DNA from 3 places in the Pseudoxanthomonas sp. LjRoot125 genome. Region 3 is predicted to be linked to each of the others. Evidence: riboswitches for the same ligand, from Rfam matches in the RefSeq annotation. Region 3 holds a riboswitch; each other region holds the start of a gene.
What was found. Region 3 has a riboswitch for cobalamin ahead of metE (5-methyltetrahydropteroyltriglutamate--homocysteine S-methyltransferase). Riboswitches for the same ligand answer to the same signal wherever they lie in the genome.

Region 1 (10,453 bases), 540 kb from region 3:
TCGTAATTGGGATCTTGTTGGCATGGATGGCGGGCATCCGTGTCTATCTGACGGTCTTCGGCCTCGGACTCGCAGGCGCGCTCGGCTGGCTCGACCTGCCGCCAGCCCTGCAGGTGACCGAATCCTGGTGGGTGCTCGGTACGTCCGGTGCGCTGGCACTGACGGAGTTTTTCGCCGACAAGATCCCGGGGGTCGATTCGGGTTGGGACCTGCTGCAGACCCTGGCCCGAGTGCCGGCGGGCGCCTTCCTGGCCGCGGCGACCCTGTCGCCGGACGGCCAGCTCAGCGGCGGCGCGCTCGCTGCGGGCGCAGGCGTCGCGCTGACCAGCCACCTGCTGAAGAGCGGCTCTCGTGCCTTGATGAACACGTCCCCGGAGCCGGTCAGCAACTGGACCGCCTCCGTTGCCGAAGACGCCGTCGTCGTCGGTGGCCTGTCGTTGGCCTTTGCACACCCCTGGATTGCGTTGTTCCTTGTTGTAGGGATGTCGTTGCTGGTGGCGATCGCCGTGTGGTGGGTCTGGCGCACGCTTTCGCGCGGGTTGAAGCGGCTTCTGGAACCGCTGCCCGCGACGCAGGCGACACCCCCGACCTCTGGCCCGTGACAGGCGCCAGCGCATCGGGGATCATGGGTCTGCCTCACCTGTGAACTTCATCGCATAATGGGGCTCAGCTTGGGGAAGCCTGATGTCCGCCATCGATTCCACGTCCCGCATGCAGGATGAGCCGCCGCGCTCGCGCCTGCGTGCCGAAACCCCACCGGCGCACTATTGGCGACGTTGGGCGGGCGATGCCGCCCCGGAGGACGAGGACCTGCCCGGAGCCGGAGAGCCCGTCGAGATGACCCCACCGCCCCCCACGCCCGTCTCCGCCGCCCCGACGACGCCCACCGCACCGCCCGCCCCGGCGGCGAGCGACACCGGCACCCCGCCACCGCCCGTCGATCCGGAATCGCCGTACCGCGTGATGATCGTCGAGGATGACCGTGGGCAGGCCTTGTTCGCGCAGAGCGTGCTGCATGGCGCCGGCATGCAGGCCGAGGTACAGATGCAGTCCGACGGCGTGCTCGATGCAATGCGCCGCTTCCATCCGGACCTGGTCCTGATGGATCTGCACATGCCGGGCAAGGACGGCATGTCGTTGACGATGCTGATCCGCCAGCAGCCCGAATACCTGCACCTGCCGATCGTCTTCCTCACCGGCGATCCGGACCCGGAGCGCCAATTCGAAGTGCTGGAAAGCGGCGCGGACGACTTTCTCAACAAGCCGATCCGGCCACGTCACCTGATCGCCGCCGTCTCCAATCGTATCCTCCGCTCGCGCCAGCGCCAGCAAGCGCTCCCGCGCGCGACGTTGAATACGGAAACCGGCCTGCCCACGCGTACGTTCGTGCTGCAGCAGCTCACCGACAGCCTGCAACGCAACGCGGGCGGCGGCCTGTTCTTCATCGAAGTCAGCAGCGCACTGAGCCTGCGCGAGCGTTACGGCTACGCCGTGTTCGAGCACCTGATGAACCAGGCCGGCCGCCAACTCGCCGCCGCCGCGTCGCCGCATCCGGTCGCACGGCTGAACGACAACAGCTTCCTCATGCTTGCCGACACGGTCGACGAAGGCACGCTGGTCGCGCTCGCGCAACAACTGCGCGACGGCCTGACGGCCCACGATTTCCAGGCTCGCGCGAACGAGGCACTGAAGTTGCGCGGTTCGGTCGGCTACACCGCGCTGTCGCTCGGCTTCGCCGATGCGGGCAGCGCGCTCGAAGCGACCGAACGCGCCGTGTTGCAGGCCCGCCTGAAGCCGGAAAGCCTCGCCGCCTATGAACCCGCGCAGATCGACGAGGACGCACCGAGCATCTCGCTCGAGGACGGCCAGTTCGAACTCGCCTACCAGCCGATCGTCGCCGTCGCCGGCAGCGACCAGGCGCAATACCAGGTGCTGCTGCGCATGCGCCAGGCCGATGGGTCGCTGATATCGGCCTCGCAGGTCATCCCAGCGGCGGAATCGGCCGGCGGGATCGCGCAGATCGACCATTGGGTGCTGGAACACGCACTCTACGTACTGGCCGAACGGCAGGCGGAAGGCCCTTCCCTGCGCCTGTTCGTGTCGCAGTCACCGCGCTCGCTGGCGCGCGACTCGCACGCGCAGTGGTTGCTGGATGCACTGCGCGCGCGGGGTATCGAAGGCACGTCGCTGGTCATCGACCTTCGCCTGGCCGATGCGCTGATCCACACCGTCACGCTGCGCCAGTTCTGCCAGCAGCTCATGCCGGCGGGCGTGCAGTTCTGCCTGAGCCAGTTCGAGCCCGGCACCGAGGCCGATGCCCTGCTCACGCAGCTGCCCCTTGGCTTCGTGCGCGTGTCCAGCAAATACGCCAGTGCGCACGCCGACCCGGTGCTGCGCGACCAGCTGCGCGGCGTCATCGATGCCGCCCATCGCCAGGGGCTGCAGGTGATCGGCCAGCAGATCGAGGATCCGCAGGCCGCCGCGGCCATGTGGATGGGCGGTGTCGACTTCATCCAGGGCAACCTGGTGCAGGCGGTCGGCAGCGAACTCGGCTTCGACTTCCACAACGCGGTGCTGTAAGCATGCCCGCCGCGGGGCGCACACCGGTGATGCCCTGGCTGACGACGGCGCTCGCCGCCGCCACGGTCGCCGCTGGCGGCCTGCACGCGGCGGGCATCGATGGTCCCTGGTTACCGGTGGCGATCGGCGCCGGCGGCGCCACGCTCGCCACCGCACTGGCAGAAGCGCTGCGCGCCCGCGCGCAGGCGCACCGGCACACGGGCGTACAGGCCCGCGCGGCGATGGCAGAGTCCGAACGGGACGGATTGCGCCGCGACCTGCAGCGGCACGACCAGTTGGAACAGGAACTCGTGCGCGCCAAGCAAGCCGCCGAGTCCGCGGCGATGGCCAAGGGCGAGTTCCTCGCCACGATGAGCCACGAGATCCGCACGCCGCTCAACGGCATCGTGCCGATGCTGGAGATGCTCTCGCGCGCGCCGCTGGCGCCGGACCAGCGCGAGATGCTGGCGACCGCCACCGCCTCGTCGCACCAGTTGTTGCGCATCGTCGATGACATCCTCGATTACTCGAAGCTCGAGGCCAACAAGCTCGACCTCGAGATAACGGGCTTCAACCTGCGCGAACTGCTCGATAGCGTGCTGCAGCTGATGTATCGCCCGGCCGAGAACAAGGGCCTGAAGCTGAGCCTGCAGCTCGACCCCGCGGTACGCCTGCCGGTGCGCGGGGATCCGGTGCGTTTGCGCCAGGTGCTGACCAACCTGGTCGGCAACGCCATCAAGTTCACCGACCGCGGTTCCGTCACCTTGGTCGTGCGCCGGCTCGGCGAGACCGCCGCGCAGCACTTGCTGCGCTTCGAAGTGCGCGACACCGGCATCGGCATCGACGAAGACGCGCGTGGACGCCTGTTCCATTCCTTCAGCCAAGCCGATGCCTCGACCACGCGTCTGTACGGTGGCACCGGCTTGGGCCTGGCGATCTGCCGGCGCATCGTCGACCTGATGGGCGGCCGCATCGACGTCGTGTCGGAGGTCGGCCGAGGCTCGACGTTCTGGTTCGAGGCCCCGCTGATGAAGGTCATCGGCGACCTTCGCCAGCGCGACAACGGCGCACTGGACCACGGGCGCGTCCTCATCGTTTCGCCTGACGCAAGGCTGAGGCAGCGCCTCACCCTGCTGGTCACCAACTGGGGCATGCAGCCGGTCGCCGTGGAAACCACCCAGGAAGCGCTGGACCGTCTCCGCCTGGTGTCCGAGCAGGCACAACAGGACTACCTGGCGGTGCTGGCCGACATCAGCGGTATCCGCAGCACGGCGCTCGCGCTGCACCGCGCGATCACGCGCCGTCCGCTGCCGGACTCGCTGCGCCTGGTCTGGCTGTATGGCGATGAGACCGTACCCTCCGAACTTCACGCACGCGCGACCTTGCTCTCGCGTCAGTCGCCGGATGCCGACCTTCGCGCCGCGCTGACCGGTGCCGCGCCCGAGCGCGACCCCGAAGTCGGAGCACCGATGGTGGAAGAAATCTTCCCAGTGACATCCGGGCCGGATATTCCGGAAACGGCCACGCCGGCGTTCGCAACGACACCGGTCAGCGCCGAAGCCGCACCTGAAATCCCCTCCCAACCCGAGCCGGCCATCGTCAGCGCCATGCGGATCGAGCCCCGACTCCTGCTGGTGGAAGACAATCCGGTCAATCTGCTGGTGGCGCAAAAGCTGCTCTCCGCGCTCGGTTTCGAGTGCGAAACGGCGGCCAACGGCGACATTGCGCTGAAGCGCATGCAAGTGGAGCACTTCGACCTGGTGCTGATGGACTGCCAGATGCCGGTGCTGGACGGCTATGCGGCGACGCGCCGCTGGCGCGAGATCGAAACCGAGCGTGCGACCGGCGGGCGTCTGCCGATCGTCGCGATGACGGCCAATGCCATGGCCGGCGACCGGCAGCGCTGCCTCGACGCCGGCATGGACGACTACCTCGCCAAGCCGGTGTCGCGCGAACAACTGGAGGGTTGCCTCAATCGCTGGCTGCCCGACCGGATGAACTTCGTGTTGCGCAACGCCGCGCTCGCTGCGCCCGTCGAGCCGGCGCCCGCCACGCCAGCGGTGGCCACGGCGCGCGCACCGGCACCGAGTTTCCCGGTGCTGGACCAGACGATGCTGGAAGAACTCCGTGAAATCGCCGGCGACGAAACCGCCCGCATCATCACCGTATTCCTCGAAGATGCGCCGCGCCTGATCTCGACGCTCGAGAAGGCGGCGGCGATCCCCGACCTGGATGCGATGCGCGATGCCGCGCACACACTGAAATCCTCCAGCGCCAATGTCGGCGCGATGGCGCTATCGGCTGCCGCCAAGCGCGTCGAACTGGGTGCACGGGCGCGCAAGCTGGAGCGCCCGGCCGTCGCAGTCGCGCTGGTCATCGCGGAGTATGCGCGCGCCCGGATGGCGCTCCAGGGCTACGCCGCACAGCAGTTGGGCAGGCCACTGATTCCGCAGCCTGCCGCGACGCCTCAGTCGTCGCCTTCGAGCTTGGTCAGCAGGTAGTTCGGCTCGCCGATCCGATCGATCACCGACAGCTGCGTCTCCAGCCAGTCGATGTGCTCTTCCTCGGAATCCAGGATGTCGGCGAACAGCTTGCGACTGACGTAATCCGCCACCGACTCACAGTACTTGATGGCATCGCGCAACAGCGGCAGGGCTTCCTGCTCCAATGCCAGGTCGCACTCGAGGATCTCGCGCGGCGTCTCGCCGATGCGCAGCTTCCCCAACGCCTGGAAATTCGGCAGGCCATCGAGGAACAGGATGCGCTCCGACAGCTTGTCGGCATGCTTCATCTCGTCGATGGATTCCTTGTACTCGTGCTCGGCCAACTCCTTGAAGCCCCAGTTCTTCAGCATCTTGGCGTGCAGGAAGTACTGGTTGATCGCGGTGAGCTCGTTGTAGAGCGCCTTGTTGAGGTACTCGATGACCTTGGCGTCGCCTTTCATGGCCATGCTCCGTGGGCGGAAGGACGGCAAAGGTTAGCCCGTGCACGCGCTCCGTGACGGAACGCGAATCGTGATCATTGGGAAGGAGCGACGCCGCCGACGGACGGTTGCCGCGAATCAGGCGGCGTGGGACAGCGTCAGGATCGGGAACAAGGATTCCCGCGGCGCGGGCTGCGCGGCCTGCAACACATCCATCGCCATGTCGAGGCAGCTGCCGCAGTTGGCGCCGGCGCCCGTCCGCATCGTCAGCTCGGCCACGGTCGTGCAGCCAGCGGTGGCGGCTTCACGGATCTGGCGTTCGGTCACGCCGTTGCAGATGCAGACGTACACGTTAGGGAGCGGATGCGACGGACCCACAGTGGCCCGGTGCTATTGCACCCAAAATGAGAATGATTGTCAATTCTGGGCAGGCTCGCTCCCGCCATCCCGTTTACGTCCGGGCCGGCTACGGCCTCGCCGGCGGACAATCTCCTGCGGCCGCGCGGACGGCAATGGCGGGGGAATGGCCTGGACCCCCGCCACGCCGCGCGCGAACGGCGCGAGATGGCCCAGGGCACTGGCGTAGACACGGCGCTTGAACAGGACCACGTGCTCGACGGGGTACCAGAAATCCACCCAGCGCCAATGGTCGAACTCGGGGCTTTCGGTCAGGTCCAGGCGCAGATGGGCTTCATCCCCCAAAAGACGCAACAGGAACCAGACCTGCTTCTGGCCGATGCAGACCTGACGCTCGTTCCGGCGCACCGCCCGGGGCGGCAGTCGATAACGCAGCCAGCCGGGCGTCACAGCCAAAACTTCGACATGTTCGGGCAACAGGCCGGTTTCTTCGCGCAACTCGCGGTACATGGCCTCGACCGGTGTCTCGTCCGTGTTCATGCCGCCTTGCGGGAACTGCCAGCCATCCCGGCGCACCCGTCGCGCCCAGAACACCCGGCCATCCGGCCGCATCAACACGATACCGACATTGGGTCGGTAGCCGTCCGGATCGATCACGATGCGGACTCCTGAAATCTACTGCCCCCGACTCTGCCACGCCCCGCCGGAAGCGACAAGCGCGCGCCGCCCGGTTGACATGGAGGGGGTGAAAATGAAGAATACGCGGTTCACGCGGCTATGTAGCTCAGCCGGTTAGAGCACAGCACTCATAATGCTGGGGTCGGTGGTTCGAGTCCACCCATAGCCACCAGATTCCTGTTAGGAATCAACGCGTTGAAGAAGCCCGCCGCAAGGCGGGTTTTTGTTTGGGTGCGTTTCGGGGTTGCGGTAGGGGTGGGGCCGGCTTCAGGGTGGCTTAGGAAAGCTGCCGCTCATTCGGAGATCTCCGGAAGGCAAGGGCTCAACTGAGGCCTCGAGTAACGCCAAGCAAGCCAACAGGGCATACCCCCTACTGGCGCGCCGGATCTGTAGGACCGGCGCCCATGCGGCAACGCCGATGGTTGCCGACGCCTGACCGCTCCGCCATCTCCCGCCCGTTCCTGCCCATGGGGCCCCAACAAACGATGGACATGCCATGAGCGCCGCGAACCGGTGGAAAGATCGGCTTGTAGCGTGGCTGGAGGCCAAGGCCGACAAGTGGGTGCAAGAAGAAGCGCCCCATTTCCCGTTGAAGGTCCTCCTGACGGTTCTGTTGCTCATCGTCGTGATTCTTCCGGGGCCGGATGAACTTGCCATCCCCGTGACCGACACCTGCCCCTCGGCGGACGCCCGGGAATGCAAGAAGCAGTTCCTCTTTTGCAGATCGGTCGACGCCGGCATTGAGATGAAGGGGATGACCAGGGTCAAGCTCAGGAACGAGTGCCTCCGCAGCTACGAGCAGCGGTGCAACGCATGCGGCACCCCCGTTGACCTCAAGTGCAGAACCTACTGGGAGCGTTACAAAAGGCTGGGACCTTGGTGGGTTGGCAAGCTTCCTGCCGGGCAATGGCTCTGGAAACTGGTAGGTCCCAAAGAGGCGCCGAATTGTGAATCGCGCCGCTTGGAACTTGGCGGGGTTTGACGGGAGCCCCACAGGGCCGCTTCTGTTGTTTGAGGCGCCGCCAGCTGAACGCGGTTGGCGGTGGCCTGATGCGCTTCCCATAGCGCCGCCTACCCCGCCGCCGAGGGTCGGAGCCCGTGAAACATGCTTCGGCAATCCACGTCTCGTTCCACACAATATTTGGTGTTGACTGGCTCCAAATCACCCCATATCTTGCCGTTGTCGGTTCCCGCGGTCCGCAAGCCACGGGATTAAAACGGGAAGCTGGTGACGCCTTCGGGCCACTCCGGCACTGCCCCGCAGCGGTAATAGGGAACGAACCCGCCACAAGCACTGAGGCCAACCTCGGGAAGCTGGCGAAGTAGGTGGAAGACAATCCTTCCGAGCCCTTCAGTCCGAAGACCTGCCGACGGCCCCATTTCCACGCGTTGGACTGGATGGGGTCAGTCGACTGGCGTCGTGCCAGTCGCGGGGCTCCCGTTCGCATCGCGACCCGCGACCACACCTCCAGATCGACCTAACCCCTCGGGCTGGTGGATGTGCGTTCGCAGGAACAGACGATGAAGAGTGATGGCAACCGACATAAGCTTCATATCCAGGGCGAGATGAGCACGCGCGGGGCTGACCGGGCGGGCCAACTCTTGGCAATCGCCGCACTCGTCCTCGCGTGCACATTCGGTGTTGCGGCGATCCTCTACGCAGTTCGGTCGTGGTGGACGTGAGGATCTCCGGAAGCCATCACGATGGTAGGGGTGGCTTGGCGTCCTCAAAGGCTGGGCCCTCCCCCTGAATACCGTAGCGGTGAAAGCCTGCGCCTTTGACAGGCTGGAATTCAGGGCATTAATGTGAATGAAGATCACGTTAAAGGCGCAATGGAATGTCCCAGAACAAGTCGCCTCGAGACCTACTTCTCGAGCAGATCGCCAGCGAAGGCTACAACGTCGGTTACAGCGCGAGCCTGCACTTCGCGACTCTCGACATCGCCTCGAAAGTACCCACCATGGTGACCGTCACCTCGTTTGCAGTAGGGATCTTAGGCCTGGTCTATCCGCAGTTTGCCGACAAGTTGCCGTCGGCAATTCTGCTGATTATCGGTATTTGCATGCTCTATGCACGCGACTATGAGTCGCGTCTTGGCGAATACGAACGGACTGCTATACAGCTGAATAATTTGTATAAGCGCCTACATGACCTTGCCATCGATGCAAAGAGCTCAAGCGGTCAGTCGGCACAACTGGACGAGTTTCGCCAGCGTCTAATCAACATACGCACAGAAGCATCCGACCTGAACGTGTCTCCACAGATCTTCGGGGCAAGCTGGAAGGCTCACCACCGATTCTTCTGGGTGATTGACTCCTCATGGGTTCGAGAACACCGAAATCCCAAGTTCAGCTGGCGCGATATGGCGCCGCTCTCTGCCTTTGTTGGTTTGGGCGTCATCGCTTCGGCTTTACTGGCTGGTGGAATCCACCTTTTCATCAACGCTCTTTGCCAATAGCGGCGCACGTCCATGAGTGCAGCCGCGTTCAACAAATTTCTCTCGAACCTCGCCGTATCCAATCGCCAGGACATTTCCACCAGCTATGAGGGCATAACGACCCGCCTCAATGCTGATTTCTGGAATTCCAGCTCTGACACGCTGCATAGCTTGCAAGTTGGCTCCTTTGGGCGTCGCAGCGCTATACATGGCATCAGCGACCTCGACATGGTTTTCGAGATGCCGCCAGGTGATCTCGCACGCTACGAAGGGCGCTCCGGCAATGGCCCGTCCCAGATGCTGGCAGATGTCCGGGCCTCCCTACAAAAGAGATACACGAGAACAACGATTCGCGGGGATGGCCCAGTCGTGGTAGTGGACTTCGAGAATTACGTGGTAGAGGTCCTCCCAGCGTTTCTCCAGAATGATAGGTCTTACATATACGGCTCAACTCGAAACGGAGGTTCGTGGGAAAGAACAAATCCCCGAATCGAGATGGAAGCCTTCAATACCTATGACACGGCTTGGAACGGGAACGCTCGTGCATTAGCGAAGATGATGCGCGCCTGGAAGAACAACATGGGGGCGCCGATGGGCGGCTACCTCATAGACACTCTCGTAGTTCAGTTCTTCCTAACTCACGTTACCCAGCAAAACGCATCCGCAGCTGACTATCCCAACCTTTTGGTCACACTTTTTGCGTGGCTCAGCGGGCTCGACAACGACGGCACCTGGCCTGCACCAGGAAGTGGCGACCCCGTCAAAGCAAAAGGTCAGTTCACTGGCAGAGCTCGAAAGGCGCTACGCAGATGCCAGCAGGCAAACGAAGCCACTGATCTTGTTGAGAAGACTAAAAAGTGGCGCTCTGTCTTTGGCCGGTCGTTCCCGGTGATGAGCAGGATGATTCTGCAAGAGACCGTTCTCCCGGACCTTACCTCCCCAGGCGAAGAATTTATCGAGGACAAATTTCCTGTAGACATTCGCTACAGAGCAAAGCTCGACTATGAAGTGATGCAGAACAATGTTATGCAGTGGCGATTTATGCAGCTTGCGCGCCGCGATAGGCGCTTGCCCTTCGGGTACCGCCTGCGATTCTTCCTACGCGAATGCAACGTGCCCGAGCCATACAACGTGCGCTGGAAGGTTAAGAATCGTGGCCATGCTGCGCGCGGAAAGGAACGAGGCGGCTTAGAGGTCGATGGCGGAAACCGTGAGAAGTACGAGAACACAAACTTCGAAGGTGACCACTATGTCGAGATCTACTTAATCAAAAACGGCGTCTGCGTAGCGAGGGATCGTGCCGAGGTTCCCATTGTCGTTGCGTAGGCACGAACTCGCACCTACTCATTAGCTCGATCCTTGGAGCACGACGAACGGCTAAACCGCTTCGGCATGAACTACGCGGATGAATGTTCGTCGTAGTAGAGAAGCGACTGTGCGCCTTCGACACGCTGTAGCCTCCAGCTGAACTTTTCGGTGCCGGGCAGCAAATCGAAAT
Region 2 (10,453 bases), 490 kb from region 3:
TGGATGCGTGGGTCGGCGAGAACGGCGCCACGCTTTCCGCCGGACAGGTGCGCCGGCTGGCGCTGGCGCGCGCGCTGTTGCGTGACGCGCCGCTACTGCTGCTCGATGAACCCACCGAAGGCCTGGACCAGGACACCGCCGACGCGCTGATGCGCGATTTCGCCGACGCCGCGCATGGACGCAGCGCGGTGATCATCAGCCATGCCGTGCCGCCGGAGGGCGTGGCGGATGCACGCTACAGGTTGCAGGACGGGAAGCTGCTCAGGGAGGCCGGACCCTTGTAGGAGCGACGTCAGTCGCGACCGCAAGAATGAAGTGCCTTTGCACGGACGGATCCCGCGATGAAGGTATGAGTTCCGCGTGCGCGATGCCTGTCTTTGCAAGTGCGGCGTGCGGTCGCGACTCACGTCGCTCCTACAAAAAGCAGAGCTTCAGGCCCGCGCTTCGGCCAAGGCGTCCAGGCGCGCGCGGTTGAGCAGGCGCACGTGGTGCGGATCGTCGGTGGCGATGCTGCCTTCCTGGCGCAGGCGGGTGAAGCTGCGGCTGACGGTTTCCACGGTCAGTCCCAGGTAGTCGGCGATGTCGGTGCGCGTCATCGGCAGGATCACTTCGGTGTCGTCCTGGCCCTGGCGGCGGCGGCGCTGCGCCATGTCGACGAGGAAGCCGGCCAACCGCTCCATCGGGTTCAGGCGCGCGAGCGACATCAGGTTGCTGCGGGTGGCGTCCAGTTCCACGCATGCGCGCTCGAGCAGCTCGCGCTCGAGTTCGGGGTGGTCGTTGCACAGGCTGCGCATGTCGGCCATCGAGAACTCGCAGAGCGTGCTGTCGGTGATCGACTCGATGGTGTGCTTGTAGTGCGAGGTGCCGCTGAAGCCGATGAAGTCGCCCGGCATCAGGAACCCGGCGACCAGGCGACGGCCATCCGGCAGCAGGCGGATCCGGCGCAGGGCGCCCTTGGTCACCGTGAACACGCCGCGGCGGGGTTCGCCTTCGCGCACCAGCGCCTCGCCTGCCACCAGGCGGACGTCATCGGCCAGCGATTCCATGGCCTGGGCCTTCTGCACCGGCAGCGCCGCGCAGACGGCCAGGTGCCGGACCAGGCAGCCGCTGCAGCCGCGCGCGGCCTGGCAGACCACGGCGTCGCCGGTCCCTGAACCGGGCACCGGGGCGTCGTTCTGGCGGAGGATGCGAAGGCTCATGGCGGTCGGCTACGTGGGTCTTCACGGGCCATGATACGCCCGCAAACCCTTGATTTCCGTACTGCGACAATCGGTCGCAGCGCGCGCTTTCAGCGGGGATTCCCCCATTCAGCCCCGGATTCGGGTACAGTGCGCGCCGCTTGCCTGCGGCCGTTCGTTTCCCCGATGGTCCGCCGGCGCAGGGAATTCCCCGCGAATTCCCGCGCCCGCCCCGCTCCGACTTCTTTCGTTGCGCAAGCTCGGTAGCGCCGTTTTGGCGCCTCCGCACCCCTTCTCGCAGCGCGGTTTCAGGGAACGCTTCGAGTCACGGTCTTGCCGCATTCCGCGCGTTCCATGCCGCCGCACGCTTCCGTGCCGGTGTTGCGCGCGCGTCCGGCCGACCGGCTTTGGAGCTTCGACAATGACGTTTGAAACCTTAGGCCTGGCGCCCGCCCTGCTGCGCGCGCTCGACGAACAGGGCTACACCCAGCCCACCCCCGTCCAGGAACAGGCCATCCCGCTGGCCCTGGCCGGCCACGACCTGCTGGCGGGCGCCCAGACCGGCACCGGCAAGACTGCCGCGTTCGGCCTGCCGCTGATCCAGTACCTGGCCACCACCCCGCAGGAAGTGCAGCGGGGCGGCCCGCGCAAGCCGCGCGCCCTCGTGCTGACCCCCACCCGCGAACTGGCCGTGCAGGTGCACGACAGCCTGCGTAGCTACGGCAAGTACCTGCGCATCCCCAGCACCACCATCTACGGCGGCGTCGGCATGGGCAACCAGCTGGACGCGCTGCGCCGTGGCGTGGATCTCGTGATCGCCTGCCCGGGCCGCCTGATCGACCACCTCGAACGCCGTAGCGTGGACCTGTCGGGCATCGAGATCCTGGTGCTGGACGAAGCCGACCGCATGCTCGACATGGGCTTCCTGCCGTCGATCAAGCGCATCCTCGCCAAGCTGCCCCGCCAGAACCGCCAGACCATGCTGTTCTCCGCGACCTTCGCCGATCCGATCCGCGAGCTGGCGCTGGAGTTCATGCACGACCCGAAGCAGATCCAGGTCACGCCGAAGAACACGGTGGCCGAGACCATCACCCACCGCGTGCATCCGGTCGATGGCAGCCGAAAGCGCGACCTGCTGCTGCACCTGCTGGCCAAGGACAGCCGCGTGCAGACGCTGGTGTTCGCCCGCACCAAGCACGGCAGCGACAAGCTGGCCACGTTCCTGGACAAGAGCGGCATCAAGACCGCGGCGATCCACGGCAACAAGTCGCAGGGTGCGCGCCAGCGCGCGCTCAGCGACTTCAAGGCCGGCCGCATCAACGTGCTGGTCGCCACCGACATCGCCGCGCGTGGCATCGACATCGACCAACTGCCGCAGGTGATCAACTTCGACCTGCCGATGGTGGCCGAGGACTACGTGCACCGCATCGGCCGCACCGGCCGCAACGGCTCGACCGGCGAAGCGATCTCGTTGGTGGCGCAGGATGAAGCCAAGTACCTGCGCGCCATCGTGCGCATGCTGGGCCGCGACGTGGACCTGCGCGACGTGCCGGGCTTCGAGCCGCAGACGCCGATCCGCTGGGGCAACAGCGCGCCGGGCAAGGCCGACCTGCCGGGCGGCGAGCGCACCCCGCGCCGCAACGGCCCGCAGAAGCACGCGCGTCGCCCGCACGGCGATGCGCCGCGCCACGCGCATGCCGGCCCGAAGAAGCACGGCGGCCAGCGCCGCGACGGTCGCCCCGGTGGCGCCCGCCAGGGCCAGTCGCGCCCGGCCCGCTAAGCTGCACCCTGCGCGCGGCACCCTCGGCGGTGCCGCGCGCTTCCACGCTCCAGGATCCGCCGCATGGACATCTTCAAGGTCTTCACCGTCGAAGCCGCACACCGCCTGCCGCACGTACCGGACGGCCACAAGTGCGCGCGCCTGCATGGACATTCGTTCCGCATCGAGCTGCACCTGTCCGGGCCGATCGACCCGCGCGCCGGCTGGGTGATGGACTTCGCCGACGTGAAGACGGCCTTCCAGCCGATCTACGACCGGCTGGACCATCACTACCTCAACGACATCCCGGGCCTGGACAACCCCACCAGCGAGCAGCTGGCCACGTGGATCTGGGACCAGGCCAAGCCGGTGCTGCCGCTGCTAAGCGCCGTCGTGGTGCATGAAACCTGCACTTCCGGCTGCCGCTATACCGGCCCCTGAGCGCTGGAACCGGTTCCAGACCACGCCATACAAGCGTTTGATTTTTAACGGCTCCTGACCGTTCGTCGGATTTCCATACGCCGGTTATTGCGCTGCAACATGGATCCCTCTATGCTGCGCCGCAACAGATGGAAATCCCCTTTTAGGAGCACGCCATGACCACGCAATTCAACGAAAGCTTCAGCCAGTTCACGCACCAGTTCGCGGCCGCTGCGGCCCGTGCGAACCGCCTGGCCCTGGAAAGCGCCGAGACGGTGTTCGGCGTGCAGCTGAAGACCTTCGAAAAGAACGTCGACGCCACCACCGCCTTCTTCGGCGAGCTGGCCGAGACCCGTGATCTCGACGGTTACAAGAATCTGTGGCCGAAGGGCCTGCAGGTCGCCAAGGACAACGCCGAGCGCGTCGTCGCCGCCAGCCAGGAAGTGTTCGGCCTGAGCCTGAAGACCGGTGAAGCCTTCGGCCAGCTGGTGAAGACCCAGTTCGAAACCGCGACCGACAACGTCCAGGCCTCCGTGGCCAAGGCGACCAAGGCCGCGAAGGCCAAGTAAGCCCGCTTCAACCGGTTATTGCGCGGCCCTCCCCTCCCTCCGCGCAAGCCCGACCCGGCAGCCCCCACGCTGCCGGGTTTTTTATTGTCCGCGATCAGGGCAACGCGAGGGACGTCGCCAGCGCCTGGGCCTGCGCACCCGGGGCATGCGGCAACCGTCCCCAACAAGGCACGGGCATGCGCGCCGACAGCAGGGCGAAGTTTTCGTCGCGGCGCGCCATGTCGGGGTCGACTTCGTTCGCGATCCAGCCCACCAGCCGCGCGCCGTCGTCCTGGATCGCGCGCGCGCTGAGCCGCGCATGGTTGATGCACCCCAGGCGCATGCCGACCACCAGCACCACCGGCAGGCGCAGCTGTTCGACCAGGTGCCGCTGGTCGAGCGTGGCCGTCAGCGGCGCGGCCCAGCCGCCGACACCTTCCACCAGCACCATGTCGGCCAGCGGATGCAGGCGTTCGAACGCGGACACCAGCACACCCAGTTGCACGTCCACGCCCGCATCGCGCGCGGCGATCTCCGGCGCCAGCGGCGCGGGCAGGGCGTAGGGATTGACGTCCTCGTAGGGCGGCACCGGATCGCTGGCGGCCTGCAGGGCCAGCGCATCTTCATTGCGCCAGCCATCGGGCATACGTTCGCAGCCGCTGGCGACCGGCTTCATGCCCACCGCGCACAGGCCACGTGCGCGGAACGCATGCAGCAGCGCGGCGCTGGCGACGGTCTTGCCCACGCCGGTATCGGTGCCGGTGACGAACAGCCTGTCCATCGCCTCAATCCTCCGCGCGTGCCGGCCAGCGACGCGCGCCCCAGCGCTGTCCCGCCACGTGGAGCAGGCCGGTGAACGAGAGCAGGAAGTACACGCTGCCCGGCAGCGCGACCTGCCACGAGCGCGAGTCTTCGGTCAGCAGGCCGGCGATCAGCACCGACAGCAGCCCGACCAGGACGAAATACGCATGCGAAGCGAACTCGCCCGCGGCGTTGGCGGCGGCCTCTCCATCCAACTCCAGGCGCGCACGCGCACGCCACGCCAGCGCGTACAGGCCGCCGATGCAGGCCGACATCGACGCGAACGCCAACCCGTAAAAGGTGAACATGAAGGCCAATGGGCGCGCCCCGTTGGCGTCGTTCAGCGGCATCGGCAACCAGCCGCCGGTGATCCAGGCGAAGAAGGTGCCCAGCAACAGGCGCAGCGGATACACGTAGACCAGCACCAGGAACACCAGCAGCAGGCTGAGCAAGGTGGCGGGCACGCTGCCGAGGCGGTAGCGACGGCTCCAGCGCACGTGCGCATACCAGAACATCGCCACCATCGCGAAGCTGGCGGCGAACGCCGGCACGTTCTTCAGCGCCTGCAGCAGCGCGCCGATGCTGTCCGGGATGCTGTCCACCGAGATCACCAGCAGGGTCACCGCGAACGCGAAGGCCGCATCCACGAACGCCTCGAGCCGCGTCACCCCATGGCCGCGCCAGCTGGCCTCGTCTTCACCTGCGCTCATGCCTACCCGTCTCCCCGTCAGGCCTGCCGATGGAATGCATCATATCGGGCCGCCGCGAAGTGCCGGGAGTAGAATCGACGGCATGTCATTCGCCTCCCAAACGCTCACCGGCAGCAAGCCGGAACAATACGCGCAGCTGGTCGAACAGGCGCGCGCCCTGCTGGCTGGCGAACCGGACCGGATCGCCAATGCCGCCAACCTGGCCGCACTGGTCTACCACGCCCTTCCGGACTTCAACTGGGTGGGTTTCTACTTCTTCGATGGCCGGGAATTGGTGGTCGGTCCGTTCCAAGGCTTACCAGCCTGCGTGCGGATCCCGTTGGACAAGGGGGTCTGCGGAGCCGCCGCACGCACCCACCAGACCCAGCGCGTGGACGATGTGGACGCCTTCCCGGGCCACATCGCCTGCGATTCCGCATCGCGCTCGGAATTGGTGGTCCCGCTGGTGAAAGGGGGCGAACTCGTCGGCGTGCTCGACCTGGACAGCCCCCGCCTGGCCCGGTTCGATGCGGACGACCAGGAAGGCATGGAACGCATCGCCGCCATTTTCCTGGATTCGCTGACATGACAGGCACCAAGCTGCGCAACATCGGCCCCAAGTCCGCCGCCTGGCTCCGCCAGGTCGGCCTGCGCACGCAGGAGGACCTGGAGTCGGTTGGCGCGGTCGAGGCCTTCATCCGGGTCAAGCGTGCGGGGTTCCGCCCGAGTCTCAACCTGCTGTATGCGCTGGAAGGCGCCCTGCTGGATTGCCACTGGCAGCAGTTGCCCGAAGCGCGCCGCGGCGAACTACTGGTGGCCTACGACGCGGCCGCGGCCTTGCTGCCGCCACCGCGTGGCCGCCCTGCCGCCGGCCCGGTGACGACGACCCACACCGAGCAGGAAGAAGACACGGGCCCGTCCCTGAACCTGTTCGACTCGCGCGGCGACGACTGATCGCCCGCGGCGACCGCGCGCCTGACGGCGACGCGAGCGCTTCCCGTATACTGCGCGCGCTTTCAGGTGACCCGCGCCTCGTGCCGGGTTGAAACGGGAAGCCGGTGACCCGCCCCACGGCGGCATTCCGGCGCTGCCCCCGCAACGGTAGGCGAAGACAGCCGCGGCATCGGCCACTGTGCGTCCACGACGCATGGGAAGGCGCCACGGCGGAGTGCCCTGCACTCGTTCGCAAGCCCGGAGACCGGCCTGGGAGTCCACTGGTTGCGATGCGGAGGGCGTCGCGGCGTGCCGCGCCGCTTCGCCTGCGCTGTCCGCTCCGCATCCCTTTCCATCGCGACTCCACGCCGAAGAATGCGCGCGGGGCGCGCGATGGAGTTGTTCCGATGCAAAGCCGTACTTTTTCCTCCCCTTCCCTGCTGGCCCTCGCGGTCGCGATGGCGCTGCCCGCTGCAGCGCAGGCGCAGGAGGCCACCAACCTCGACGAGATCATCGTCTCCGGCACGCGCACGGAAGTGGCCGTCGAAGACAGCCTGGTTCCCGCGCAGGTGATCGGCCGCGACGCGATCCAGCGCAGCCAGGCGCGCTCGCTGGGCGAACTGCTGCAGGGACGCGCCGGCATCTCGATCGCCAACCAGGGCGGCGCGGGCAAGATCACCACGCTCAATCTGCGCGGTGCCGAATCCGACCACGTGCTGGTGCTCGTGGATGGCGTGCGCATGGGCTCGGCGACCGCCGGCCTGCCGGCATTGCAGGACCTGCCGATCGACCAGATCGATCGCGTCGAGATCGTGCGCGGTCCGCGCTCGAGCCTGTGGGGCTCCGAAGCCATCGGCGGCGTGATCCAGGTGTTCACCCGCCGCAACACCGGCAAGGTGCGGCCGAACTTCCGCATCGGCGTGGGCAGCGACAGTACGCGTGAAGCCAGCGCCGGTATCGGCGGCGGCATCGGCCGCGGCTGGTTCGGCGCCGACGTGGCGCACACGCGCACCGACGGCTTCAACGCCTGCCGCGGCACCAGCGGGGATGCCGCGAACCCGTTCGGTGCCGGCTGCTTCGCCGACGAACCCGACCGCGACGGCTACCGTAATACCTCGGCCAACCTGCGCGGCGGTTACTCGTTCACCGATACGCTGACGCTGGAAGCCAACGCGCTGCGCGCCGACGGCGAGAGCGAGTTCGACGGCAGCTTCACCAACCGATCCGAAACCGTGCAGCAGGTGCTGGGCACCAAGCTGCGCTACGCGCCGAGCGACAAGGTCAACCTGCTGCTGAGCCTGGGCCGCAACGACGACAAGTCCGACGACTTCCACGATGACGTGCCGTCCGGTTACTTCGAGACGCGTCGCTACGTGGCGTCGGCGCAGGGCGACTTCGCCGTGGCCGCCAACCAGCTGCTGACCGCCGGCATCGACTGGCAGGACGACAAGGTGGAAAGCGCCACCGACTTCGACGTCACCCAGCGCGACAACCTGGCCGGCTTCGTCGAATACCAGGGCCGCTTCGGCGCGCACCAGCTGCAGGCCAGCGTCCGCAACGACGACAACGAGCAGTTCGGCAACCACACCACCGGCAGCCTGGGCTACGGGTTCGGCTTCGGTAACGGCCTGAAGCTGACCGCCAGCGTGGCCACGGGCTTCAAGGCGCCGAGCTTCAACGACCTGTACTACCCGTTCTTCGGCAATCCGGACCTGAAGCCGGAAGAGTCCGAGAGCGTCAACCTCGGCATCGCGCAGTACGCGGACACCTGGAACTGGACGTTCAACGTCTACCAGAACAAGGTGGACCAGCTGATCTCCTACGACGCGGCGATCTTCCTGCCCAACAACATCGACGAAGCCCGCATCCGCGGCGCGGAGTTCACCGTCGACGTCGCGGTGGCAGGCTTCGACATCGCCACCCAGCTGAGCCACACCGATCCGCGCAATCGGTCGGCCGGCTTCAACGACGACAACCTGCTGGCACGCCGTCCGCGCAACACCGCGCGCGTCGACGTGGATCGCGCGTTCGGCGCGTTCCGCACCGGCCTGACGTTCAACGCCGCAGGCGAGCGCTACGACAATCTGGCCAACACGGTCCGCCTGGGCGGCTACAGCACGCTGGATCTGCGCCTGGAGTACGCCATCGCGCCGGCATGGACGCTGCAAGCGAAGGTGGGCAACGTGTTCGACCGCGAGTACGAAACCGTCGCCTGGTACAACCAGGCCGGCCGCACCTACGGCCTGAGCTTGCGCTACCAGCCGACCGAGTAATTCGACGGCGGCACGCGACAGGAAGAAGCCCGGCATTGCCGGGCTTTTTTTCGGCTCAACCGGCAGCCAACTCCGCTCCGTCGAACAAGCCAGGCTGGGTCGCCATCTCATCCCGATCCCGGAACCCCGACAGCCCCACGCCCACCAGTCGGTAGCGGGTGGCGCCCGGCAGGTCGACGCGCTCGCGCAGCGCCAGGGCGATATCGATGAAGTCCTGCGCGGAGGACGGCGGCGATTCCGGCGTGAAGCTGCGGGTGAGGATGCGGAACTGGGAGGTCTTCAGCTTCAGCACCACTGTGCGGCCCACGCGCTCGGTCTTGCGGCTGGCCTGCCATGCCTTTTCCGCGATGCGGACGATGTGCGGTTCCAGTTCCGACAACAGCAGGTCGGTGGCGAAGGTGTCTTCGGAGGAGATCGACTGCACCGGCTGGTCCGGTTCGACAGGCCGCTCGTCGATGCCGCGCGCGCGCCGGTACAGGCTGCCGCCGAAGCTGCCGTAGCGCGCTTCCAGCTCGTGTTGCGGGTGAAGGCGCAGGTCGCCGACGGTACGGATGCCATCCGCATTCAAGCGCCCCTGCATCACCTTGCCGACGCCCGGGATGCGCTCCACCGGCAGTGGCGTCAGGAACGCCTCCACCTGGTGCGGACGCAGGACGAACTGGCCATCCGGCTTGCGCCAGTCCGAGGCGATCTTGGCGAGGAACTTGTTCGGCGCCACGCCGGCCGAGGCGGTCAGCTGCGTTTCTTCGCGGATCTGCGCGCGGATGGTCTCGGCCACGGCGGTGGCCGTCGGCAGGTCGGTCTTCGGCGCGGTGACGTCGAGGTAGGCCTCGTCCAGCGAGAGCGGTTCGACCAGGTCGGTATGACGGAAGAAGATCTCGCGCACCTGCCGCGACACCGCCTTGTAGCGGATGAAATCGGGCGGCACGAACACCGCCTGCGGGCACAACCGCTCCGCGCGAATCGCCGGCATCGCCGAGCGCACGCCGAACACGCGCGCTTCGTAGGACGCCGCACACACCACCGAGCGCTCGCCGCGCCAGGCCACGACCACGGGTCGCCCGCGCAGCGACGGATCGTCGCGCTGCTCCACCGACGCGTAGAACGCGTCCATGTCGATGTGGATGATCTTGCGCATCACGCGATGATATCGGCGGCCGTACGCGATCGCATGGATGCATGCGCGTTGGATACGCACGCGTGTGGAGATGCGGGCGGATCGCGTGAAACCCTTGCCGAAATTGCACTTCCACGATGGTACGCCGGCGTATGGAAAAACCCGGTTGATTTGCATCAAGACAAGCGTATGCACATGTGTGCATTATTTGCGCCTTCGCAGAACGGACGACGCAATGAACGCCCCCGCTTCCTTCTCGCGCGAACAGCTGCTGGCCAGCGCGCGCGGTGAACTCTTCGGCCCCGACAGCGGCCGTCTCCCGAACGACCCGATGCTGATGTTCGATCGCATCACCGAGATCCGCCAGGACGGCGGCACGCATGGCAAGGGCATGGTGCGCGCCGAACTCGATATCCGTCCGGACCTGTGGTTCTTCCAGTGCCACTTCCTCGGCGATCCGGTGATGCCCGGCTGCCTGGGCCTGGATGCGATGTGGCAGCTCACCGGTTTCTTCCTCACCTGGATCGGCGCGCCCGGCCGTGGTCGCGCGCTCGGCTCCGGCGAAGTGAAGTTCACCGGCCAAGTGCTGCCCACCGCCAAGCGCGTGAGCTACGAGATCGACATCAGCCGCGTGGTCAACCGCAAGCTGGTGCTGGCGGTGGCCGATGGCCGCATGCTGGTCGACGGCCGCGAGATCTACACCGCGCGCGACCTGCGCGTGGGCCTGTTCACGTC
Region 3 (10,453 bases):
GCTTCCTGGCCGGCGCGCTGATGTGGATCTGCAACGTGGCCTCCAGTGCCGGTGTCGCCGCGGCGCTGTCGCTGCAGGTCGCCAGTCTGTGGCCGGTCTTCGACGCGCCCCTGCCGCGCGCGCTGCTGCTGCTGGGCGTGTACGCCGCGATCTACGCGCTCAATGCCTTCGGCGTGAAGCTGGGTGCGCGCGCGGTGATGACGCTGGCGACGTTGAAGCTGGTGCCGTTGTTCCTGCTGGTGGTGCTAGGCCTCGCCTTCGTCGATACCTCGCACGTCAGCTTCGCCTTCGCCGACGTGCCCTCGTGGACCGCGCTGGGCGCGGCGATGGTGATGGTGGTGTTCGCCTATTCCGGCGTGGAAACGGCGCTGATTCCCGGCGGCGAAGTACGCGACCCTTCGCGGAGCGTGCCGCGCGCGGCGTTGAGCGCCATCCTGCTGGTGGTGCTGCTGTATCTCGGCCTGCAGATCGTCTGCCAGGGTGTGCTGGGTCCGGCCCTGGCGACCAGCAGCGTGCCGATCGCCGAAGCCGCGGGCCGGTTGTGGGATCCGGCGCGCATCGCCCTGCTGGTGACCGCGTGCATCTCGATGGCGGGCTTCCTGCTGGGCAACCTGCTGGGGTCGTCCCGGCTGCTGTTCGCGCTGGGGCGCGATGGCTACCTGCCGCAGGCCTTCGGTCGCGTCAGCGCCAACCATCGCGTGCCGCTGCTGGCGCTGGCCACGCATGCCGGCATCGCCTGCCTGCTGGCGGTGGTGGGCAGCTTCGAAGCCCTGGTGCTGATTTCGGGCGGCGCGGTCTGCCTGGTGTACGTGATGGTCTGCGTGGCCGCCTGGCGGGCGCAGCGCACCGACCTGCGCGAGCGCGGTGCGCCCTTCGTCCTGCGCGGCGGTCCGCTGGTGCCCGGCCTGGCGGTCGTCGGCATGGTCGCCATCCTCACCACGTTGAGTACGCGCGAGTGGACGGCGATCGGCGTGGCAGTCGTGGTGCTCGCCGTCGTGTATGCGGTGCTGGTCGGGCTTAGGCGGCGCGTGGGCAGCTGAGTTCCAGACGAGGCAGGAAGGCTGATTGTGGGAGCGACGTAAGTCGCGAGCTCTTTCTCTGGCAACACCAGAAGCTCGCGACTTACGTCGCTCCCACACCGATTCTCCCTACGCCGGCCAGGCCTACCGGAACACCACCGTCCGGTGCCCGTTGAGCAGGATGCGGTGCTCCACGTGGCGGCGCACCGCGCGGGCCAGCACCAGCGATTCGATGTCGCTGCCCATCCGCACCAGTTCCTTCGGCGTCATCGCATGGTCCACGCGGGCGACGTCCTGTTCGATGATCGGACCTTCATCGAGGTCGCGCGTGACGTAGTGCGCCGTCGCGCCGATGATCTTGACCCCGCGCGCGTGCGCCTGGTGGTACGGCTTGGCGCCCTTGAAGCTGGGCAGGAAGCTATGGTGGATGTTGATCGCCCGTCCGGCCAGCGCATCGCACAGCGTCGGCGAGAGGATCTGCATGTAGCGCGCCAATACGACCAGGTCGATCCGTTCGCGCTCGACCAGGTCGATGATCCGATGCTCCTGCTCTTCGCGGTGTTCGGCAGAGACCGGCAGGTGGTGGAAAGCGACGCCGTACGATTGGGCGAGCGGCGCGAAGTCGGCGTGGTTGGACGCCACGCAGGCGATCTCCACCGGCAACTGCCGGCTGTGCACGCGGAACAGCAGGTCGTTGAGGCAATGCCCCTGCTTGCTGACCAGCACCATCAACCGCGCCTTGCGGCGCGCGTCGTGCAGCTGCCAGTCCATCGCGAACGTATCGGCGAGCGGCTGGAAGCGCGCATGCAGCGCTTCGGCCGTGATGCTGTCGGGCAGGTCGAAATGCACGCGCAGGAAGAAGCGGCCGGATTCCTCGTCGCCGAACTGCTGCGCGTCGAGGATGTTGCAGCCGGCGTCGAACAGCAGCCCGGTGACGCGATAGACGATGCCGGTCGTATCCGGGCAGGACAGCGTGAGGATGTGGTCGCGGCGCATGGCGTGGGAGAGCGAAGGACTACTCGCAGCGCGCCGCCGTGATGCGGTTGCTCGCATCGATGTACACGCGCAGGCGGTCCTTGCGCGCGTCGTGCTTCACCACCGTGGTGGGGCCGATCGGGTTGACGAGGCCCGCACCGCTTTCGCTGGACAGGCGGCGCAGCGTGGCTTCGTCGGCCGGTTGGCCTACGGCCCAGCCGAGCGAAGCATCGCGGCACGTGCCGCTGCCGGCGACCTGCGGGCCGGGCGTGCTGACGCAGGCGGCGAGGGTCATTGCCAGGAGGGCGAGGAGCGGCGCGCGGGTGGACGAACGGTGCGGCGACAGAGGGATGGCCATGGCAGCATCTCGGGGGGCGGCTGAGGATCGCTGTTTAACACACCCGCTGGCATAAAGGGCGGGCGCCGCCGTCGCGCACCGCCTGTTCCCGCCTTCACGGAGACCGTCATGGATCGTCGCTTCGTATTGCCGCTCGCGTTCGCCGCCACCCTGCTGTCATCACTCGCCGCTCCGCCCGCCGCCGCCTGTACGCGCGTGGTCTATCTCGGTGCCAACGAGGACGTCATCACCGCACGTTCGATGGACTGGAAGAACGACGTGGCCACCCACCTGTGGATCTTCCCGCGCGGCATGGCCCGCAGCGGACAGGCCGGCCCGAACTCGGTGACGTGGACCTCGAAGTACGGCAGCGTGATCGCCACAGGCTACGAGGTCTCCACCACCGACGGCATGAACGAGGCCGGCCTGGTTGCCAATGTGTTGTGGCTGGTCGAATCCGAGTATCCCGCCTATGACGGTCGCGGTCCCGGCCTGAGCATCGCGGCCTGGGCGCAGTACGTGCTGGACAACTACGGCACGGTGAAGGAGGCGGTCGATGCGCTGCGCAAGCAGCCTTTCACCGTGGTGACCGACAAGGTCCCGGGTGAAGACCGGCTGACCACGCTGCACCTGTCGATGTCGGACGCCAGCGGCGACAGCGCCATCGTCGAGTACATCGACGGCAAGCAGGTGATCCACCATGGCCGCCAGTACCAGGTGATGACCAACTCACCGGTGTTCGACCAGCAGCTCGCGCTCAACGCCTATTGGAAGCAGATCGGTGGCACGGTGATGCTGCCGGGCACCAACCGAGCGTCGGACCGTTTCGCGCGCGCCTCGTTCTACGTCAATGCGATTCCCAAGGCCGAAGATCCGGTGAAGGCGCTGGCCAGCGTCTTCAGCGTGATCCGCAACGCGTCGGTGCCGTTCGGCATCAATACGCCGGAAGAGCCGAACATCTCCTCCACCCGCTGGCGCACGGTCGCCGACCACAAACGCAAGCTCTACTTCTTCGAATCCGCGCTGACGCCGAACACGTTCTGGGTGGACCTCAAGGACGTCGATTTCTCGAAGGAGACCGGCAAGGTGCTGCGGCTGGACCTGGGACAGGACCAGCGCAATGTCTTCGCCGGCAACGCGGTGAAGGATTTCAAGCCCGCGGAGCCATTCGTGTTCCAGGGCCTATAGGTCGAACGCCAGCAAGTCGTGTCCCGTCGCGGCGCGCACCACGCGCCGGTACAGCACGTTGCCGCTGCCGCCGTTGGTCAGCGCGACCAGCGCGCGCTGGCCGCGCGCATCGCCGAGGGCGAAATTCTTGAAGATGTTGCCGTTGCTGCCCGAGTGGTAGAACACCGGGCCGCGTGGCGTGGTTTCGAGGTTCCAACCCAGGCCCTTGTCGGTCCAGCGGCCGGGCACGTCGATCTGCTTGGTGAGCATTGCCGTGCGCGTGGCCTCGCTGATCTGCCATGGCGCACGCGACGTGCGCACCATCAGCGCCATGAATCGCGCGTAGTCCACCGGCGTGGTGCGCAGGCTGGCCGCCGCGTTGGCGAGGATGTCGCCGGGCCAGTTCACCAGGCCCTTAGGCGTGATGGCTTGCACTTCGGGCAGTGCGCGCTCGGCGTCTTCGTAACGCCAGGCGGACAGCGGCTTGCCCCAGCGGTCCGCGACGGTCTGCGCCGCGTTCCAGGTGTCGCGCAGCATCTGCGGCGGCATGCCGACTTCCTCGTCCTCCACGGCGCGATGGCCGTACACCGAGCGCGCTGCGAGCGCCTTGCTCCATGTGTAGCTGCTGTCACGCATGCCGGCCGGGCCGAACAGCAGGCGCTGCATCGACGCATCCAGGCTCTCGCCGGTCAGCGTCTCCACCACCAGCTGCAACCAGAAGATCGCTTCGCCCGAATAGTCGATGCGCGTGCCGGGCTTCACCGCCGGCACGAGCTTCTCGTGGGCTGGGTCCTTGCGCCAGTTCGGCATGCCGGTGGAATGGCGCAGCACGTCGCGCGCGGTGACGAGGTCCACCCACGGGTGGTCGGCCAGGTAGTCCATCCGCCGATAGCGCACCAGCGGTGCATCGAGATCGATCACGCCCTGGTCGGCCAGTTGCAGCACCAGGTAGGCGAACACCGGCTTGCTGAGCGAGGCATCCTCGAACAGCGTGTCGTCCGCCGCGGGCGCCCGTGTCTCTGCATTCAGCACGCCAAGGTTGCGCGACCACACGACTTCGCCGCGCTCGACGACGGCCATGCCGATGGCGGGCACGCGCAGCGCCTGCATCAGTCGCGGCAGGTCGGCGAGGAAGGCATCGGGCGGGATCCAGTTCGCGGCGTCGTCGCAGGCGGCGGCGGAGGCCAGACGCGGCCACGCCATGGCGGCAAGCGGCGCAGCGGCAAGGGTGTTCAACCAGCGACGGCGTGAGGGAGAAGGCGGCGACGCGACGGGTGGCATCGGAGAGGAATCCACGAGAGGCTTGAACAAGGAGGACGAACGAACGCCCCAACCCCCTCCCGCTTCTGCGAGAGGGCGCCGCGTCAAACGCTCATCAGCATGTCGAGCACGGGAACGCGCCACTCCTCTGTCGGCGTGGGCACCAGCCGACACACAAGAGCGAGTGTCGGTCGTCCGCCGGCGGCTTCCATCGTGCCCGCGAAGAGATGGTGTTCATAGGGAATCGAGAAATCCCGGGAGAGCCAGACCGTGGGGATCTCGCCTTCGTGGGCGCCAGATACTTCGCCACGCGCCATGTCCGGCAGTTCAAGGCTCCGTCCGGTCCTGGCAGAAACCAGTCGTGGCCCCACCAGCGCGCGCGCATCGTCTCCCCTGAGTATCAGACGCATGTAGTACGGCGCTCCGCGCTCGTTCGAGGAACCTTCGTATCCCCCGATTAGGTCCACCTTGACGCTCGCTGCGCCGGGACCGCAATCACCGGTGTAGTCCTGGTGCCGATAGTGGGAAAGCAGCAGCAAGTCCACGAGCCACGCGGCCCCGAGCAACGCGACCGCTGCCAGAGCCGCCACCTTCCACCTATCGGCCGTGTCCATGGCGGGACTCTAACGGAACGGCAGGACGTAGAGGCGTGCTTGACGCTCCCCGCGGGCGCGGGTAACGTTCGCCTCGCCAAGGTTTCCATCGCTTCATCCCAATGAAGCGATGGAATTAAAAGGGAAGCCGGTGCGGCCTGTTCCATGGGCCTATTCCGGCGCTGCCCCGCAGCGGTATTTGGAAACGAACCTCGCCAACAGCACTGGTCCTCGCGGACCGGGAAGCGGCGGGAAGTAGGCCAGCGCACACGCGCCCGTCCATGAGCCCGAAGACCTGCCCTGGCCGGAAGACACGACCGTCTTCCGCCTGACCTGGAGCTTCCGAGGGGGAGCGGCCGGAGCCTGCGTCCTTCTTCGCGAGCGGACGCGTCCTCCTGCGCCGCTTCCTTCCGGCACTCCGGCTCGCCCGCGGGGGCGAAGGTCGCTGGCGTGGCGGGCCCTGGCCTGGCGCGCGGTTCCTTCGTTCCTCATCCGCCACGCATGAGGACACGCACCATGACCACCGTTACCACCCTCGGCTTCCCGCGCATCGGCGCGAAGCGCGAACTCAAGACCGCCCTGGAAAGCTACTGGCGCGGCGACACCACCGCCGCCGACCTGCACGACACCGCACGCGAACTGCGCCATCGTCATTGGCAACTGCAGCGCGATGCCGGCGCCGACGTCGTGCCCTGCAACGACTTCGCGTTGTACGACCACGTACTCGATACCGCCTTCCTGCTCGATGCGATTCCCGACGACTACCGCGTACTGGCGGATGCCGATCCGCTCGCCGGCTACTTCGCGCTCGCGCGCGGCCTGCAGAAGGACGGCGTGGACCTGCGCGCGCTGGAGATGACCAAGTGGTTCGATACCAACTACCACTACCTCGTGCCGGAACTGCACGCAGGCCAGGAGTTCCGCCTGCGCGGCGACAAGCCGGTGGCCGAGTTCCTCGAAGCGCGCGCCGCCGGCCATGCCGCACGGCCGGTGCTGCTGGGACCGGTGAGTTTCCTGCTGCTGGCCAAAACCGTGGATGGCAGCGATCGTCTCGCCCTGCTCGACCGCTTGCTGCCGGTCTATGCCGAGTTGCTGGCAAAGTTGCACGCCGCCGGCGCGGACTGGGTGCAGGTGGATGAGCCCTGCCTGGTGCTGGACCTGGACGACGCCACGCGCGCTGCCTACCTGCGCGCGTACGCCGTGCTGGCGAAAACGATCCGTCCGCGCCTGTTGCTGGCGACGTATTTCGGCCGCCTTGATGCGCAGCTGCCGCTGGCGTGCGCGCTTCCGGTCGATGGCCTGCACGTGGACCTGGTGCGCGGCAAGGAGCAGTTGGACGACGTGCTGAAGCAATGGCCGAAAGCGCGCGTGCTCTCGGTGGGCCTGGTGGACGGACGCAACATCTGGCGCACGAACCTGGACAACGCGCTGATCCTGGCCAAGTACGCGCAGGGCCACCTGGACCTGGGCCACCTGTGGCTGGCGCCGTCGTGCTCGCTGCTGCATGTGCCGGTGGACGTCACCGGCGAGAAGGCGCTGCCGTCCGATCTCAAATCGTGGCTGGCCTTCGCGCGGCAGAAGATCGAGGAACTGCGTCTGCTGGCCGATGCCTTGCGCAACCCGCGCGCGGCCGATGCCGGGCTGGCAGTGGCACGCGACCGCATCGAATCGCGTCGCCAGTCCGCGCGCGTGCACCGGCCGGCCGTCGCAGCGAGATTGGCGTCACCCGAAGCCGCCGACATTGATCGCGACGCGCCGTACCCGCAGCGGCGCGCGGCCCAGCAGGCGCGCTTCGCGCTACCGTCGTTCCCGACCACGACGATCGGCTCGTTCCCGCAGACCCACGAGGTGCGCGATGCGCGTGCCCGGCACAAGGGCGGCAAGCTGTCCGACGCCGCGTACGACGCCTTCCTCGAAGCCGAGATCGCGCGTTGCGTGCGCATCCAGGAAGAGATCGGCATCGACGTGCTGGTGCATGGCGAGTTCGAGCGCAACGACATGGTGGAGTACTTCGGCGAGCAGCTGGACGGCTTCGCCTTCACCAAGAACGGCTGGGTGCAGAGCTACGGCTCGCGCTGCGTGAAGCCGCCGGTCATCTACGGCGACGTATCGCGTCCCGCACCGATGACGGTGCGCTGGTCGCAGTACGCGCAGTCGCTGACCGACCGGCCGATGAAAGGCATGCTGACCGGGCCGGTCACGGTGCTGCAGTGGTCGTTCGTGCGCGACGACCAGGCGCGTGCGCAGACCTGCCGGCAGATCGCGCTGGCGCTGCGCGATGAAGTACTGGACCTGGAAGCCGCCGGCATCGGCGTGATCCAGATCGACGAACCCGCGCTGCGCGAGGGCCTGCCGCTGCGTCGCGCGGACTGGGCCGCCTACCTGGCTTGGGCCGTGGAATGCTTCCGCATCAGCGCTTCCGGCGTGCGGGACGACACCCAGATCCATACTCACATGTGCTACTCGGAGTTCAACGACATCATCGAGGCCGTCGCCGCGATGGATGCGGACGTCATCTCTATCGAGACCTCGCGCTCGCGCATGGAGTTGCTGGAGGCGTTCGTGAAGTTCCGCTATCCCAACGAGATCGGGCCGGGCGTGTACGACATCCATTCGCCGCGCATCCCCACCGGTGGCGAGATGATCGACCTGCTGGAGCGCGCGCGCGCCGTGCTGGCGCCGGAACAGATCTGGGTCAATCCGGACTGCGGACTGAAGACCCGCGGCTGGCCGGAGGTACGTACCGCACTGGAACGGATGGTGGCGGCAGCGCGGGCGCTGCGCGGCGACCAGGCACAGGCGGCCTGATCGTCGCAGCATGGCGGCGGGCCAAGGCCCGCCCTACGCGTCGGTGGGCGTCAGTGGCGGTGCCTGCGTCGGCCGGCCCAGCGGGTCGAGCGCGATCATCACGAAATGGCCGCGCGTGCACAGCTTGCGCTCGCCGGTCAGCAGGTTCTCGGTGATGACTTCGACGTCGACATTCATCGAGCTGCGCCCGACTTTCACCACGCGTGCCACCACTTCCACAAGGTCGCCCTTGTGGATCGGCTGGTTGAAATCCACTTGCTCCGAGCGTGCGGTGACCACGGTGGTGCGCGCATAACGCGACGCGGCGATGAAGGCCGACATGTCCATCCACGCCAGCGCCTGGCCGCCGAACAGCGTGCCCAGGTGGTTGGTGTGGTCGGGGAAGACCATGTGCAGCAGGCGCGCCTCGACGGGGCGCGCTTCGGCGTTGGCCAGTTCGGTCATGGTGGTGCTCCGGTTCGCGTACTCCCGGCGGGAGCATAGCGCAGGCCTTGTGGGAGCGACGTGAGTCGCGACAGGGCGAAAGAAGCACGCCGTCGCCCTTCGGATGCCACGAGGACGTGTCGTTGCAGAGATCGCGACTTACGTCGCTCCCACGTCAACCATCGTCACGCCTCAGAACGCGTGGTCGAAGCCCACCTCGCCCTGTACGCCCAGCTGATAGGCGGAGACGCGACGTTCGAAGAAGTTGGTCAGCTCCTGCACGTCCTGCAGCTCCATGAAGGGCAGCGGGTTGCGCACGTCGTAGCGCTTGGGCATGCCGAGCTTGGCGAAGTGCTGGTCCGCGCAGTGCTGCAGGTACTGCCGCATGTCGCGCGTCGAGATGCCGGCCACGCCACCCGACAGCACGTCCTCGGCAAACTGCACTTCGCACTCGATCGCCTCTTCCAGCATGTCGTAGACCTGCTGCTGCATGACGTCGTCGAACAGGTCCGGTTCTTCCTCGCGCACGGTGCGCACGCACTCGAACGCGAACTCCATGTGGCAGCTCTCGTCGCGGAACACCCAGTTGGTGCCACTGGCCAGGCCCGGCAACAGGCCGCGCGAGCGGAAGTAGTACACGTAGGCGAAGGCAGCGAAGAAGAACAGGCCTTCGATGCACGCGGCGAAGCAGATCTGGTTGAGCAGGAACTGCCGGCGCTGGTCGCGCGTCTCGATCCGCTTCATGTCCTGGATGCTGTCGATCCATTTGAAGCAGAAGTCGGCCTTCTTCTTGATCGCCGGGATGTTCTCCACCGCCGCGAACGCCTTGAAGCGCTCCGACGGGTCGGGCAGGTAGTTGTCCAGCAGGGTCAGGTAGAACTGCACGTGCAGCGCTTCTTCGTAGAGCTGCCGCGACAGGTACATGCGCGCTTCGGGCGCGTTGAGGTGCTGGTACAGGTTCAGCACCAGGTTGTTCGACACGATGGAATCGCCGGTGGCGAAGAACGCGACCAGCCGGTGGATCAGGTGGCGGTCGGCCGGCGTCATCTTCGAGTGCAGGTCGGTGATGTCAATCTGGAAGTTGATCTCTTCCACCGTCCACGTGTTCTTGATGGCGTCGCGGTACATGTCATAGAACTGCGGGTAGCGCATCGGGCGCAGCGTCAGTTCGAAACCGGGGTCTAGCAGCATCTGCTTGGGTTGGGCGGACATGGTGTTTCCTGTGCGGCACGCCGTCGGCGACGGCGCGCCATGAATGAGGGAGTGGCGCATCCGTGCGCCCGGCACGTCCCTGTGCCGTGATCCGTCGGGAATACCGACGTGGGAGAGGCGTTACTGGCAGGCCTCGCAGGCTTCCGGGTTCTCCAGCGAGCAGGCGATGGCTTCGGTGGGCGTGTATTCCCGCTTTGGCGCGGCGGCGGCGGCCGTGCTGACCGTGGTCTTGGCGATCTTCGTCGCCGGGCGCGAGCGCAGGTAGTAGGTGGTCTTGATGCCCTGCTTCCATGCGTACATGTACATGGACGACATTGCGCCGATGTTCGGGCTTTCCATGAACAGGTTGAGCGATGCCGACTGGTCGATGAAGGCGCCGCGGCCGGCCGCCATGTCGATCAGCGAGCGCATCGGCAGTTCCCACGCGGTGCGGTAGACCTGCTGCAGCGTCTCCGGGATCTGCGCGATGCCCTGGATGGAGCCTTCGGACAACTTGATCGCATCGCGCGTCTCCGGCGTCCACAGGCCGAGCTTCTTCAGCTCGTCCACCAGGTAGCGGTTGACCTGCAGGAAGTCGCCCGACAGCGTTTCGCGCTTGAACAGGTTGGACACCTGCGGCTCCACGCACTCGTAGCAGCCGGCGATCGAGGCGATCGTCG

Region 1: another riboswitch for cobalamin. It lies ahead of ACSION_RS03635 (SLATT domain-containing protein); the one in region 3 lies ahead of metE (5-methyltetrahydropteroyltriglutamate--homocysteine S-methyltransferase).
Region 2: another riboswitch for cobalamin. It lies ahead of btuB (TonB-dependent vitamin B12 receptor); the one in region 3 lies ahead of metE (5-methyltetrahydropteroyltriglutamate--homocysteine S-methyltransferase).

Annotation. Positions count from the first base shown of each region.
Region 1 is NZ_CAXUOY020000001.1:825,368-835,820, reverse strand. It holds gene ACSION_RS03675 (DUF4126 domain-containing protein) at 1-602, shown strand, start outside; gene ACSION_RS03670 (EAL domain-containing protein) at 685-2,580, shown strand; gene ACSION_RS03665 (ATP-binding protein) at 2,583-5,060, shown strand; gene bfr (bacterioferritin) at 5,027-5,503, opposite strand; gene ACSION_RS03655 ((2Fe-2S)-binding protein) at 5,621-5,833, opposite strand; gene ACSION_RS03650 (RNA pyrophosphohydrolase) at 5,900-6,496, opposite strand; tRNA gene ACSION_RS03645 (tRNA-Met) at 6,613-6,689, shown strand; gene ACSION_RS03640 (hypothetical protein) at 7,014-7,499, shown strand; cobalamin riboswitch at 7,685-7,903, shown strand; gene ACSION_RS03635 (SLATT domain-containing protein) at 8,356-8,976, shown strand; gene ACSION_RS03630 (SMODS domain-containing nucleotidyltransferase) at 8,989-10,281, shown strand; gene ACSION_RS03625 (DUF4365 domain-containing protein) at 10,353-10,453, opposite strand, start outside.
Region 2 is NZ_CAXUOY020000001.1:782,312-792,764, reverse strand. It holds gene cydC (thiol reductant ABC exporter subunit CydC) at 1-284, shown strand, start outside; gene ACSION_RS03490 (Crp/Fnr family transcriptional regulator) at 432-1,199, opposite strand; gene ACSION_RS03485 (DEAD/DEAH box helicase) at 1,600-2,958, shown strand; gene queD (6-carboxytetrahydropterin synthase QueD) at 3,022-3,378, shown strand; gene ACSION_RS03475 (phasin family protein) at 3,534-3,926, shown strand; gene bioD (dethiobiotin synthase) at 4,021-4,686, opposite strand; gene ACSION_RS03465 (TMEM175 family protein) at 4,691-5,416, opposite strand; gene ACSION_RS03460 (GAF domain-containing protein) at 5,499-5,984, shown strand; gene ACSION_RS03455 (TfoX/Sxy family protein) at 5,981-6,349, shown strand; cobalamin riboswitch at 6,397-6,616, shown strand; gene btuB (TonB-dependent vitamin B12 receptor) at 6,736-8,601, shown strand; gene dinB (DNA polymerase IV) at 8,657-9,739, opposite strand; gene fabA (3-hydroxyacyl-[acyl-carrier-protein] dehydratase FabA) at 9,954-10,453, shown strand, end outside.
Region 3 is NZ_CAXUOY020000001.1:288,555-299,007, reverse strand. It holds gene ACSION_RS01400 (APC family permease) at 1-1,040, shown strand, start outside; gene purU (formyltetrahydrofolate deformylase) at 1,164-2,015, opposite strand; gene ACSION_RS01390 (hypothetical protein) at 2,035-2,340, opposite strand; gene ACSION_RS01385 (linear amide C-N hydrolase) at 2,461-3,519, shown strand; gene ACSION_RS01380 (serine hydrolase domain-containing protein) at 3,514-4,701, opposite strand; gene ACSION_RS01375 (hypothetical protein) at 4,863-5,372, opposite strand; cobalamin riboswitch at 5,435-5,668, shown strand; gene metE (5-methyltetrahydropteroyltriglutamate--homocysteine S-methyltransferase) at 5,868-8,159, shown strand; gene ACSION_RS01365 (acyl-CoA thioesterase) at 8,193-8,603, opposite strand; gene ACSION_RS01360 (ribonucleotide-diphosphate reductase subunit beta) at 8,775-9,794, opposite strand; gene ACSION_RS01355 (ribonucleoside-diphosphate reductase subunit alpha) at 9,915-10,453, opposite strand, start outside.